Regions from separate parts of the Clostridium sp. BJN0001 genome, predicted to be linked through region 2. Evidence: a T-box and tRNA genes for the amino acid it is inferred to sense, from the RefSeq annotation. Region 2 holds a T-box; the other holds one or more tRNA genes.
The links. The T-box of region 2 lies ahead of argS (arginine--tRNA ligase). A T-box ahead of a tRNA ligase gene usually reads a tRNA of that ligase, here a tRNA-Arg.
Positions count from the first base shown of each region.

Region 1 (5,640 bases), 200 kb from region 2:
AAGTGTTTCTGATATATCTTTTATTATATTAATAAGTTCTTCGTGTGCATAAATTCTAGCTTCGCCTTCATAATCACCCTTAGCCATATGCTGACAGATTAGACGCACCATCCATATTATTCCCATGACGTGATCTATATGTTTATGTGTAACAAATATATCCCTTATATCTTTCCAGTTTATATTAACTTTTTTAAGTTGGTTTAAAAGAGTATTTCCACCTCCACCATCAACTAAAAAGTATTTATTATTTTCTGATAAAACAAAACATGTATTATAGCATTCAGTAGCTAGTGCATATCCAGTTCCAAGCATCGTAAGTTTCATAAAATTGCCTCCATTTTAAATTTTTCATAAGTTTTACTGAGCTTATTATATCATATAAAATAAAGCACTAAGAAATCCTCTATAAATTACAATCTATATTCTTTTCTAATAATTTAAAACATAAAAAGGTGTCATACTTTTTTTGTATGACACCTTTAAAATAATTTCTATTTGCTTGTGCTGTTAGATCCATTGCCTCCAAGACCCTTATTTAAACCATATCTAGGGCGATCCTCTTTACTTTTTCCGCTTCCTGTACAATCTGCTGATCTTTCTGTAATTTCAGCCTTTATTTCATCTGCTCTTTCCTGTGTAATAACTCCTCTTTCTACAGCAGCATCTATTCTCTCAAATTTTGAATCAAGCATTGTTTGTTTTGCTTCTTCAAGTGATGCTCCGCCATCCATAAGAGACTGAACTCCAGTAGTATTATTATTCCTATACCCTGTATTATTTCCAAATTCAGCTGCAGATACAACTTTTGCTCCTCCAAGTAATAAAGCTCCTGTTAACATTAATCCAAATAATTTCTTTTTCATAATTGTAACCTCCTAAAATTTAATCTTTAATTAACTCTACATCTAGATTCTAATTTATAAATGTCACAAGCATGTCACAGGAATTTAATACTTTTTTAAATTCTTCTAAGTTTAATAAAAAACTCTACACCATCTGAAATATTTTTAACTCCACACTCACCATTATGAAGTTTAATTATCTGCGAAACTATAGCAAGACCAAGTCCAACTCTTTTTTCTTTATAATTTCTGACTTTATCTGAGCGTACAAATCCAATCCATATTTTATCCATATCTTTTTCATCTATATTTTTTCCGCTATTAAATACAGAAACTATAACATATTCTGATTGATTATTTATTTTTATAGAAATTTTTTTATTTTCATCAACATGACTTACCGCATTATTTATATAATTCTGAATAACCTGTTCTATTCTTATTACATCACAAAAAACATCAGCTTTTTGCAAATCAATCGAAACTTCTATTTTTTTTTCGTTAAAAATAAGATAATTTTTTCTAACTATTTTATCAATCAAATTATCTATAGATACTTTTTCAAATTTTAATTTAAATGTTTTTGACTGAAGCTTATATAAATCTAAAAGATCACTTACTATAACCTGCATTCTTTCTGACTCTTCTTTAATTATGTCAAGATAATAATCATTCTCTTTTTCATCTTTTATAAGATGCTTACAAAGCATCTGTGCATAACCCCAAATAACTGAAATAGGACTTTTTAATTCATGAGAAACAGATGATACAAATTCTCTCTTCAATTCATCATTCTTTTTTTCTTTATCTATATATTCAATAAGACTTTTATTTTTTTTATTAAGTTCATCTAGCGAACTACTTATTTTTTCAGATAAATTATTTACACTTTGAGCTAAAATTTCAAGTTCATCACCTGATTTTATTAAAATAGGATCTGAAAAATCAAGCTCAGTTATTTTCTGAGTTTTTTTTGTAATTTCAATTATAGGTTTTGTAAATCTATCTGCAAATATAATTGCGATAACCATTAAAATTATTGTTATCGGTAAAAAAATTAAAGAAATAAGCTTTACTGATTTTTTTACGCTCTCATCAATAGAATTAATAGAAACTTGTATAACTATTTGATAATTTTCTTTTTTCATATCATAAAATACAGCTAGAAATTTAACTCCTGTAGATTTATCATTTATTTCTTTTTCAGAAATATTATCTCCAATATCCTTTGTTTCAATGACTTCAAATCTGTTAAGAGAACTCATAATATTAGAATTTCTATTATTTTTTCCGCCTTTATAAGTTGCAAATATAGTTTTTTGAACAGATAAATCTTCAACTGCTATTTCAGCATTATATTTATTTGCAACTGAATATATAAGATTTGAATAATCATCTTCTATATTATTAGAAATAATATTATTAACCTCTTTTGCCGCATGTTTCATTTCATTAAGTCTTTGACTTTTAAAATAATATTTAAAAGTAAGTGAATAAATCAAAATTCCAGATAAAAATACTGCAAGTATCATAAAAATACCTAAGATCAATTTTTTTCTAATCGAATTCATTCTTATTCTCCCAACTTATATCCATATCCTCGTATGGTTTTTAAATATTTAGAATATTCCCCAAGTTTATTTCTAAGTCTATTTATATGAGTATCTACAGTTCTAGTATCTCCAAAATATTCATTTCCCCAAACCCTTAATAGCAGTGTATCTCTTGATATTGCAATATTTATATTTTTTAAAAAATATAAAAGCATAGAATATTCTTTAGGATTAAGTTCCACAGTATTTTCATCTATTTTAACTACATGTTTAAGAGAATCCACTTTAATTCCTTTATAAATTAGAAGATCATTTTTATTATTTTGTTTTATAAGACGTTTAATACGAGCAAGTACAAGCTCAATATTAAATGGTTTTGAAATATAATCATCAACACCTATCTCAAATCCAAAAAGTTCATCCAAATCGCTATCTTTAGCTGTAAGCATAATTATAGGTACTTGAGATGTTTTTCTAATTTCTTTACATACAATCCATCCATCATAAATAGGCATCATTACATCTAGAATAATAAGATCAATTTTATTTAGTTCAAATTTATCTATTGCTTCTTCTCCATCTTTTGCAGTTATAACTTCATAACCATTAAATTTCAAATAATCAGATAATAATTTTACTATTCTTTCATCATCATCAGCTATTAAAATTTTCACTATCATTCCCCCTAAGATTTATTCTTTTACCTTTTTGCATTCAATTTACTATTAGTTTAACATTTATTTTCTAATATAACCTTATATATAATTATGTTTTGTAACTTAATCACAATAAAAAAGCAGATATAAAATTTCTAATTTTATATCTGCTTTACAATATAATAACTTATTAAATAAATATGGTGCACCCAGTGAGATTCGAACTCACCTCTTAGGATTCGAAGTCCTGCATTCTATCCAAATAGACTATAGGTGCTTAAAAAATATATTAAAAAAGCAACTTAATCCTAAGCTGCTTAAAAATGGAGCGGGTGATGAGAATCGAACTCACGTGACTAGCTTGGAAGGCTAGGGCTCTACCATTGAGCTACACCCGCATATTATATTTGGAGCGGAAAACGGGATTCGAACCCGCGACATCCACCTTGGCAAGGTGGCACTCTACCGCTGAGCCATTTCCGCTTATTTTTGGTGCAGATGAAGGGAGTCGAACCCTTACACCGTAAGGCGCTAGATCCTAAGTCTAGTGCGTCTGCCAATTCCGCCACACCTGCATTTGGAATTTGGTGGCTTACCCGGGAATCGAACCCGGGACACCATGATTAAAAGTCATGTGCTCTACCGACTGAGCTAGTAAACCATAATTGTTTTTTAGTTTTCATTAAAATGGTGCGTTATCGGGGATTCGAACCCCGGACACCCTGATTAAGAGTCAGGTGCTCTACCAACTGAGCTAATAGCGCATATAAATGGAGCGGGTGATGAGAATCGAACTCACGTAACTAGCTTGGAAGGCTAGGGCTCTACCATTGAGCTACACCCGCAATGTATTTGGAGCGGAAAACGGGATTCGAACCCGCGACGTCCACCTTGGCAAGGTGGCACTCTACCGCTGAGCCATTTCCGCTTATTTTGGTGCAGATGAAGGGAGTCGAACCCTTACACCGTAAGGCGCTAGATCCTAAGTCTAGTGCGTCTGCCAATTCCGCCACATCTGCATTTAAAATTTGGTGGCTTACCCGGGAATCGAACCCGGGACACCATGATTAAAAGTCATGTGCTCTACCGACTGAGCTAGTAAACCAAAATTGGCTGGGATGGCAGGATTCGAACCTACGCATAATAGAGTCAAAGTCTATTGCCTTACCGCTTGGCGACATCCCAAATTAAATATGGGGTGGACGATGGGACTCGAACCCACGACAACCAGTGCCACAAACTGGCGCTCTACCAACTGAACTACGTCCACCACATGGTGCGTTTTAAGGGATTCGAACCCCCGGCCCACGCCTTAGAAGGGCGTTGCTCTATCCAGCTGAGCTAAAAACGCATATTGTATAAACTAATTAAAGTTTAAATGGAGCGGGTGATGAGAATCGAACTCACGTGACTAGCTTGGAAGGCTAGGGCTCTACCATTGAGCTACACCCGCATATTAAATTTTTAAGTGGTCGGGGTGACAGGGCTTGAACCTGCGACCTCATGGTCCCAAACCACGCGCGCTCCCATCTGCGCCACACCCCGATACTGGTGCGTTTTAAGGGATTCGAACCCCCGGCCCACGCCTTAGAAGGGCGTTGCTCTATCCAGCTGAGCTAAAAACGCATATTTAAAAGTGCTTAACATCTAAACATCTTCTGCAAATGAATTGCTATGATTCTTCACAGAACGATTATTATTGTAACTTATCACTAAGCTTTTGTCAAGACTTTTTTTGGAGCGGGTGATGAGAATCGAACTCACGTGACTAGCTTGGAAGGCTAGGGCTCTACCATTGAGCTACACCCGCATAACAAATTTTTTAAGTGGTCGGGGTGACAGGGCTTGAACCTGCGACCTCATGGTCCCAAACCACGCGCGCTCCCATCTGCGCCACACCCCGATATCTTAAAACATCTCTTAGCGACAATGACTATTCTACAATATCATTTGCATTTCGTCAATACTTTTTTTCAATATATCGTTAAAATATGAAAAAAAGTTGCTTTTTTGCCGCCATTATTTCTTTAAAATTCCATTTATTATATTTTTTATGTTATGTAATGCATTAAATCTATGGCTTACTGTATTCTTTTTTTCTTCTGAAACTTCTCCAAAAGTTTTTTCAAATGGTTTATAGAAAAATATAGGATCGTATCCAAATCCTCCTTGGAACATAATTTTATCTGTTATGTATCCTCTTACACTTCCAGAAGCTGTATAATATTCTCCTTTATCGGTATATAAAGCTATATTACATATAAACTGTGCTCCTCTTTTTTTAAGTGGCACTCCTTCAAGATTATTTAAAAGTTTTATATTATTTTTTAAATCATTTCCATGTTCTCCTGCATATCTTGCTGAAAATATTCCTGGCTCACCTTTTAAATAATCCACTGAGAGACCAGAATCATCAGATAAAACTAAAAATTCTTTGTCTCCCCTTTCTATTAAATATTTATATATTTCATATGCTTTCTTTTTAGCATTTTCTTCAAATGTTTTTCCATCTTCTAAAACATCTATCTTGATATTTTCTTCTTTTAATGATCTTATATTTAAATCGAAATCTTTAAGCATATCCTT
Region 1 is NZ_CP094971.1:2,146,889-2,152,528, forward strand. Features, by position in the region: gene MTX53_RS10480 (MBL fold metallo-hydrolase) at 1-327, opposite strand, end outside; gene MTX53_RS10485 (YckD family protein) at 495-866, opposite strand; gene MTX53_RS10490 (HAMP domain-containing sensor histidine kinase) at 962-2,416, opposite strand; gene MTX53_RS10495 (response regulator transcription factor) at 2,419-3,078, opposite strand; tRNA gene MTX53_RS10500 (tRNA-Arg) at 3,256-3,331, opposite strand; tRNA gene MTX53_RS10505 (tRNA-Gly) at 3,379-3,452, opposite strand; tRNA gene MTX53_RS10510 (tRNA-Gly) at 3,463-3,537, opposite strand; tRNA gene MTX53_RS10515 (tRNA-Leu) at 3,545-3,629, opposite strand; tRNA gene MTX53_RS10520 (tRNA-Lys) at 3,640-3,715, opposite strand; tRNA gene MTX53_RS10525 (tRNA-Lys) at 3,743-3,818, opposite strand; tRNA gene MTX53_RS10530 (tRNA-Gly) at 3,826-3,899, opposite strand; tRNA gene MTX53_RS10535 (tRNA-Gly) at 3,908-3,982, opposite strand; tRNA gene MTX53_RS10540 (tRNA-Leu) at 3,989-4,073, opposite strand; tRNA gene MTX53_RS10545 (tRNA-Lys) at 4,084-4,159, opposite strand; tRNA gene MTX53_RS10550 (tRNA-Gln) at 4,165-4,239, opposite strand; tRNA gene MTX53_RS10555 (tRNA-His) at 4,249-4,324, opposite strand; tRNA gene MTX53_RS10560 (tRNA-Arg) at 4,329-4,405, opposite strand; tRNA gene MTX53_RS10565 (tRNA-Gly) at 4,434-4,507, opposite strand; tRNA gene MTX53_RS10570 (tRNA-Pro) at 4,524-4,599, opposite strand; tRNA gene MTX53_RS10575 (tRNA-Arg) at 4,604-4,680, opposite strand; tRNA gene MTX53_RS10580 (tRNA-Gly) at 4,791-4,864, opposite strand; tRNA gene MTX53_RS10585 (tRNA-Pro) at 4,882-4,957, opposite strand; gene rdgB (RdgB/HAM1 family non-canonical purine NTP pyrophosphatase) at 5,074-5,640, opposite strand, start outside.
Region 1: it has a tRNA-Arg gene. The T-box ahead of argS (arginine--tRNA ligase) is inferred to sense a tRNA for this amino acid. The anticodon was not compared.

Region 2 (5,640 bases):
ATTATAAAATTTATTAAATAATTTTGCAACTTCTATTACATATCTTGTAATTATGCAAGGTTCAAGTTTATCAAGAGCTATCTTTATCTGATCATTAAATATTGAAAGTGCTTTTACAAGTTCAAATTCTTCTTTTGTTTTAAGAAGGCTATAATCAGGTTTTTCTACTACATCTGAAGCTCTCTTTAATATACTATTTCCTCTTGCATATGCATACTGTACATATGGGCCAGTTTCTCCATCAAATGATAATATTTCTTTCCAATCAAATACTATGTCTTTTTCTCTTGAATTCTTAAGATATGTAAATAAGACTGCACCTACACCTATCTTTTTAGCAATATCTTCTTTATTCTTAATATCAGGGTTTTTCTCATTTATTACTTCTGTTGTTTTCTCTATTGCTTCTTTTAATAAATCATCAAGAAGAACTATCTCTCCATTTCTTGTTGAAAGTTTTCTATCTTTAAACTTAACAAGACCAAATCCTACATGAACGCAATCTTTTGCCCAAGTATGTCCTGCAAGTTCAAGGACTTTAAATACCTGCTTAAAATGAAGTGCCTGTGGAGTACCAACAACGTATATACTCTTTACAAAATCATAAGTCTTCTTTCTGTACATAGCAGCTGCAAGATCTCTTGTTGCATAAATAGATGCTCCATCTGCCTTTACAACTATACAAGGAGGCATATTGTAATCATCAAGCATAACAACCTGTGCACCATTACTCTTTACTAAAAGCTTTTTATCTTTTAATTCCTTAACAACTGCATCCATTTTATCATTATAAAATGCTTCTCCTGCAAGTGAATCAAATTTAACTCCTAATATATCATAAACTCTCTGAAATTCTTTAAGACTTAAATCTCTGAATTTTTTCCATAAAGCTGTAACATCTTTATCTCCATCTTCAAGTTTTTTAAAATTAGCTCTTGCTTCATCTTCAAGAGATGGATCTTTTTCTGCCTCAGTGTGGAATTTTACATATATTCTTAAAAGTTCATCTATTGGATTTTTTTCAAGTGCGTCTTCATTAACCCATCTTTTATATGCAGATATGAGTTTTCCAAACTGTGTTCCCCAGTCTCCTAAATGGTTTATTCCAACTGGACTATATCCTTCTTTTTTAAACATTTTATATAACGAATTACCTATTGCTGTAGTAAATAAATGTCCTACATGAAATGGCTTTGCTATATTAGGTGAAGAATATTCAACGCATACTGTCTTTCCTTCTCCAAAAGAAGATGCACCATAGTTATCCTTCTCTTCTAAAACTTTATTAATTATATCTTCTGATACTGAAGCTTTACTAACAAAAAAGTTTAAATATGGTCCAAAAGATTCTACTTTTTCAAATCCGTCATAATTAACTTTTTCCTTTAATTCTTCTGCAATCATGTTTGGAGCTTTTCTCATAACTTTGGCAAGCTTAAAACATGGGAATGCGAAATCTCCCATCTCAGGCTTTGGAGGTGTCTCTATAAGGCCTAAAGCCTCCTCCTTATCTATATCTGTTATATCCGACATAATTTTAGCTATATAATTTTTATAATTCATATTTTTCCTCCTATTTTTAATAAAAAGTAACAAAAAAACCGTCTCTTTTAAATAAAGAGACGGAATATCCGCGGTACCACTCTAATTGTATTTTTATAAAAAATACCTCTTAAAATTTTAACGTAAATTTAGACGGCAACCCTACTCATTTCAGGCGCTTCTCAAAGGTTCTCTTCATTTATCAAAAAATATCAGGCTCACACCAAAATCCTAACTCGCTTAATTTTAGTTTAATAAACTACTCTCCTCATCATTGAATTTAACTTTATAAATCTAACTTATTATACAAAAATAAAAGCTTTCTTGTCAATTAACTTATTGAATTTTTAATGTAATATGATATATAATAATGATATTATTTAATAGTAAGGAGCTTATTTATATTATGGATAAAATAGGAGTTATATATATTGGTGCAAATTCTGTGAAATTTACATTAATGACTATCCTAAAAACAGGTTATTATAAAATTATAGATGAATCTACAAGTGATATTAAGCTTGCTACAGATCTTATATATGGAAACACTATAAGTGATAAAAAAATAACTCTAACTCTCGATAATGTTCGTTCATTTAAATCTCTATGCAAAGCTTCTAGTGTGAATGACATTATTGCAGTTGCAAACTGTTCTTTAAGCAAGGCTAAAAATATAGATACACTTTTTAATGAGATAAAAACTAATTTCAACATTGATGTTACTCTTTTATCTGAAAGCGATGAAATAAAATCAACTTTTCTTGCTGTTGTAAAAAGTATGCATATAGAAAATAGTCTTATAATTGACATATGTGGTGCATCAACGCATCTTTCATTTGTACAAAATGGGAAACTCGAAAACTATACCGTTATTCCATTTGGAACTCTTACTCATGCCTACAAATATGATTTACGAGACAGAGTACTTCCAAACAATCTTATATCTGCAATAGATGTAATAAAAGATTCTGTTTCTAATATTTCATGGATTAAAGATCATACATTTGATTCTGTTATCTGTGTAGGGGGTACTGCAAGAGCTATTTATAAAATAGATAGGAATAAAAAAAGATATCCTTTTGACATTGTGCATAATTATGAAATGACTAAAAATGATGTTCATCATATATATAATCTTGTTAAATCTAAAAATTATAAACAAAGAATAAATATTGAAGGACTTTCAAAAGACAGAGCTGACTTAATAGTTGGAGGATCTGTTATCTTAAATACAATTCTTAACTATATAGACTGTGATAAAATAATAATCTCAGGAAGAGGACTTAGAGAAGGAATAATGTTTCATTATATAGAAAACAATTATGGTGAAATAAAAGATGTACTTGATTTTAACTTAAATGGGATAATGGACTATCTTCATATAAACAAGACACATTCATTTAATTTATATCATATGACTCAAAAATTATTCAATTCATTATATCCAATTCACAAATTTAAAAACACATATGATAATGTTATAAAAACATCATCACTTCTTCACGATTCCGGTATATCAATTGACTACTATCATCATTATAGACATTCGTTTTATGTCATATTAAATTCAAATATAAATGGTCTATCACATAAAGAACTTATTATGAGTGCTTTAATTGGTGGTACTCACTTAAATTTAAACAATATTCCAATAACTCCGTATCTCTCTATAATAAACAAGCTTGATATAAAAGCTATAAACTATATATCAGTGCTTCTATCTATTTCAGAAGAATTAGACAGAAGTTTTGAGAATGCAATTAAAGACATAAATGTAGAGATTACTGACTCAGATGTCATAATTACAATAACTTCTGACTTAAATCTTGAACTTGAAATATCTCATGCACTTTTAAATAAAGAAATATTTTTAAGTACATTTTGTAGAAATCTTATAATAAAGCAAAAAAATAAATGACAAATTTAAAATTTGTCATTTATTTTTCTCTAATATATATTTTTCAAGTGATATATTTCCATAATCTTTAAGTGCAGAAATAAGCTCATCCTCATTCATTATATAAAGAACTATCATATCATCATTTAAAATATAAAATATATTAAATTTATTTTTATCGACTAACATAAGAACTTTTAAAAGAGTAATTTTATAATAAACTGAAATAGTTTTATTTTCTACGTATCCATTTCTTTTTATCTTTCTTATTTTAGAAACTATTCCACCCATCATTATATACATTTTCTTTCGTCTTTCAGAAATAATCGTATATAATATAAAAATCACCATTATAAATAAACTGATATTAATTTTATGTAATAGAAAAGTTATTATCAAAAAAACTAGGAAAAGTACTATACAAAAAATAAAACTAAGTATTTCTATAATATTCTGCGCTTTTTTATATAAAACTTTTCTGCTAAGCAAAACCTCTAAAACTTTTGATCCATCTAAAGGATATGATGGAACAAGATTAAAAACTCCAAGAAATAAATTGATTTTTGCACATTCCAAAAATAAATCATTCATATTTTCAGAAAAAAGCATCATACATATAATACCAATAAAAATGTTAGATAATGGGCCTGAAAGATATAAATATAATTTTTGATCTTCTGAAAGTTCATTGATATCAGAAATAACGGCATTTGCTCCAAATATCCAAATAAAAGTCTTTTTGAGCCTACATCCAAAATTTAGAGCTGTAATAATATGAACAACTTCATGAATCATAATAAATAAAAAACTTAAAAATATCGGATTATTGTATGCCGTTAGTGATAAAAGAAGAATCAGCTCAATAATTAATACATTTATCCATTTTTTCATATTAACTCCTAAAATTAATATTGCTGATTTCTTATACTCTCAAGATAAGTCATACATTCTGCTGTTCTGTTTTTTAAAAATTCGTACTCATTCTCATAATCGTATTTTTTTATCTCATCGATAGTAATGTTGCTATTAAGCTGCATACGTATAGTCCTATAAATTCTTATTACATTGTTGTCTTTAATAAAACTCAATCCAAATAAAGCTGAAATAATCACAGCAGATAATATACATTGTGCGGTAATCTTATTGACAATTTTATTAACATTTAATTTTTTTATATTTTGGTTCTTATTTCTAATGCTTTTAACATTCTTGTTTTGGATATTACGATAATACATCTCATAGGCATTTTTATATTTTTCCACAATCATTCATTCCTAAAAATATTGTTCTAGTACTAAATATATATAATTTTTTCATTTTTAGAATATACAAAGTTTAAAAATAAATTTTCTTTTTATGAGCTCCAGCTTTTAATACAAATGCTATTGACATCATTACTGTTACCATAGAACTACTTCCATAACTTAAAAGTGGGAGTGTTATTCCTGTTATTGGTAAAAGTCCCATTGTCATTCCTATGTTCTGAATTATAGCAAAGAGAAAATATGATATAATTCCAGAACTCATAAGTGATCCAAAAATTTCTTTTACACTTCTTGAAATTGAGATCATTCTAAAAAGCATAAATCCATAAAGAACTATTACTGCCAAGCCTCCAATAAGGCCCCACTGTTCTGATATTGCAGTAAATATAAAATCTGTTCTATCTTCTGGAACATTTTGCGCTGCGTAGCCTGTAGTTCCATCTGGATCAAAAGATGGTCTGCTTCCTAAAATACCACCAGATCCTATAGCTATAAGCGACTGATTAAGATGATATGTAGTTTTTGCATCATCTGCATTTGGATTTAAAAACGCTGTAAATCTATTTATCTGATATGTCTGAAGAAGTCCTGAATTTAATACGATAAGTATTCCTACTATGAGTGTAATAAGACCTCCTCCTATAACACGCATATCAAGACCTGCAATAAAAAACATTCCAAGTACGATAAAGAAACATACCATTGTCATTCCCATATCAGGCTGAGTTATTATAAATGCAACTGGAATTGCAGCATAAAGAACTAAAATAAAGAAATTTTTTATATCATTTATCTTGCAGTCCATCTCATCAAGTTTCTTTGCAAGCATTAATATTATCGCAATTTTAGCTATTTCAGAAGGCTGAAATTGAAATCCTCCAATCTTCATCCATCCTCTTGCACCATTTACTACTATTCCTATTCCTGGTACTTTAG
Region 2 is NZ_CP094971.1:1,944,958-1,950,597, forward strand. Features, by position in the region: gene argS (arginine--tRNA ligase) at 1-1,563, opposite strand, end outside; T-box leader at 1,616-1,826, opposite strand; gene MTX53_RS09540 (Ppx/GppA phosphatase family protein) at 1,949-3,460, shown strand; gene MTX53_RS09545 (site-2 protease family protein) at 3,476-4,330, opposite strand; gene MTX53_RS09550 (hypothetical protein) at 4,345-4,701, opposite strand; gene MTX53_RS09555 (FtsW/RodA/SpoVE family cell cycle protein) at 4,775-5,640, opposite strand, start outside.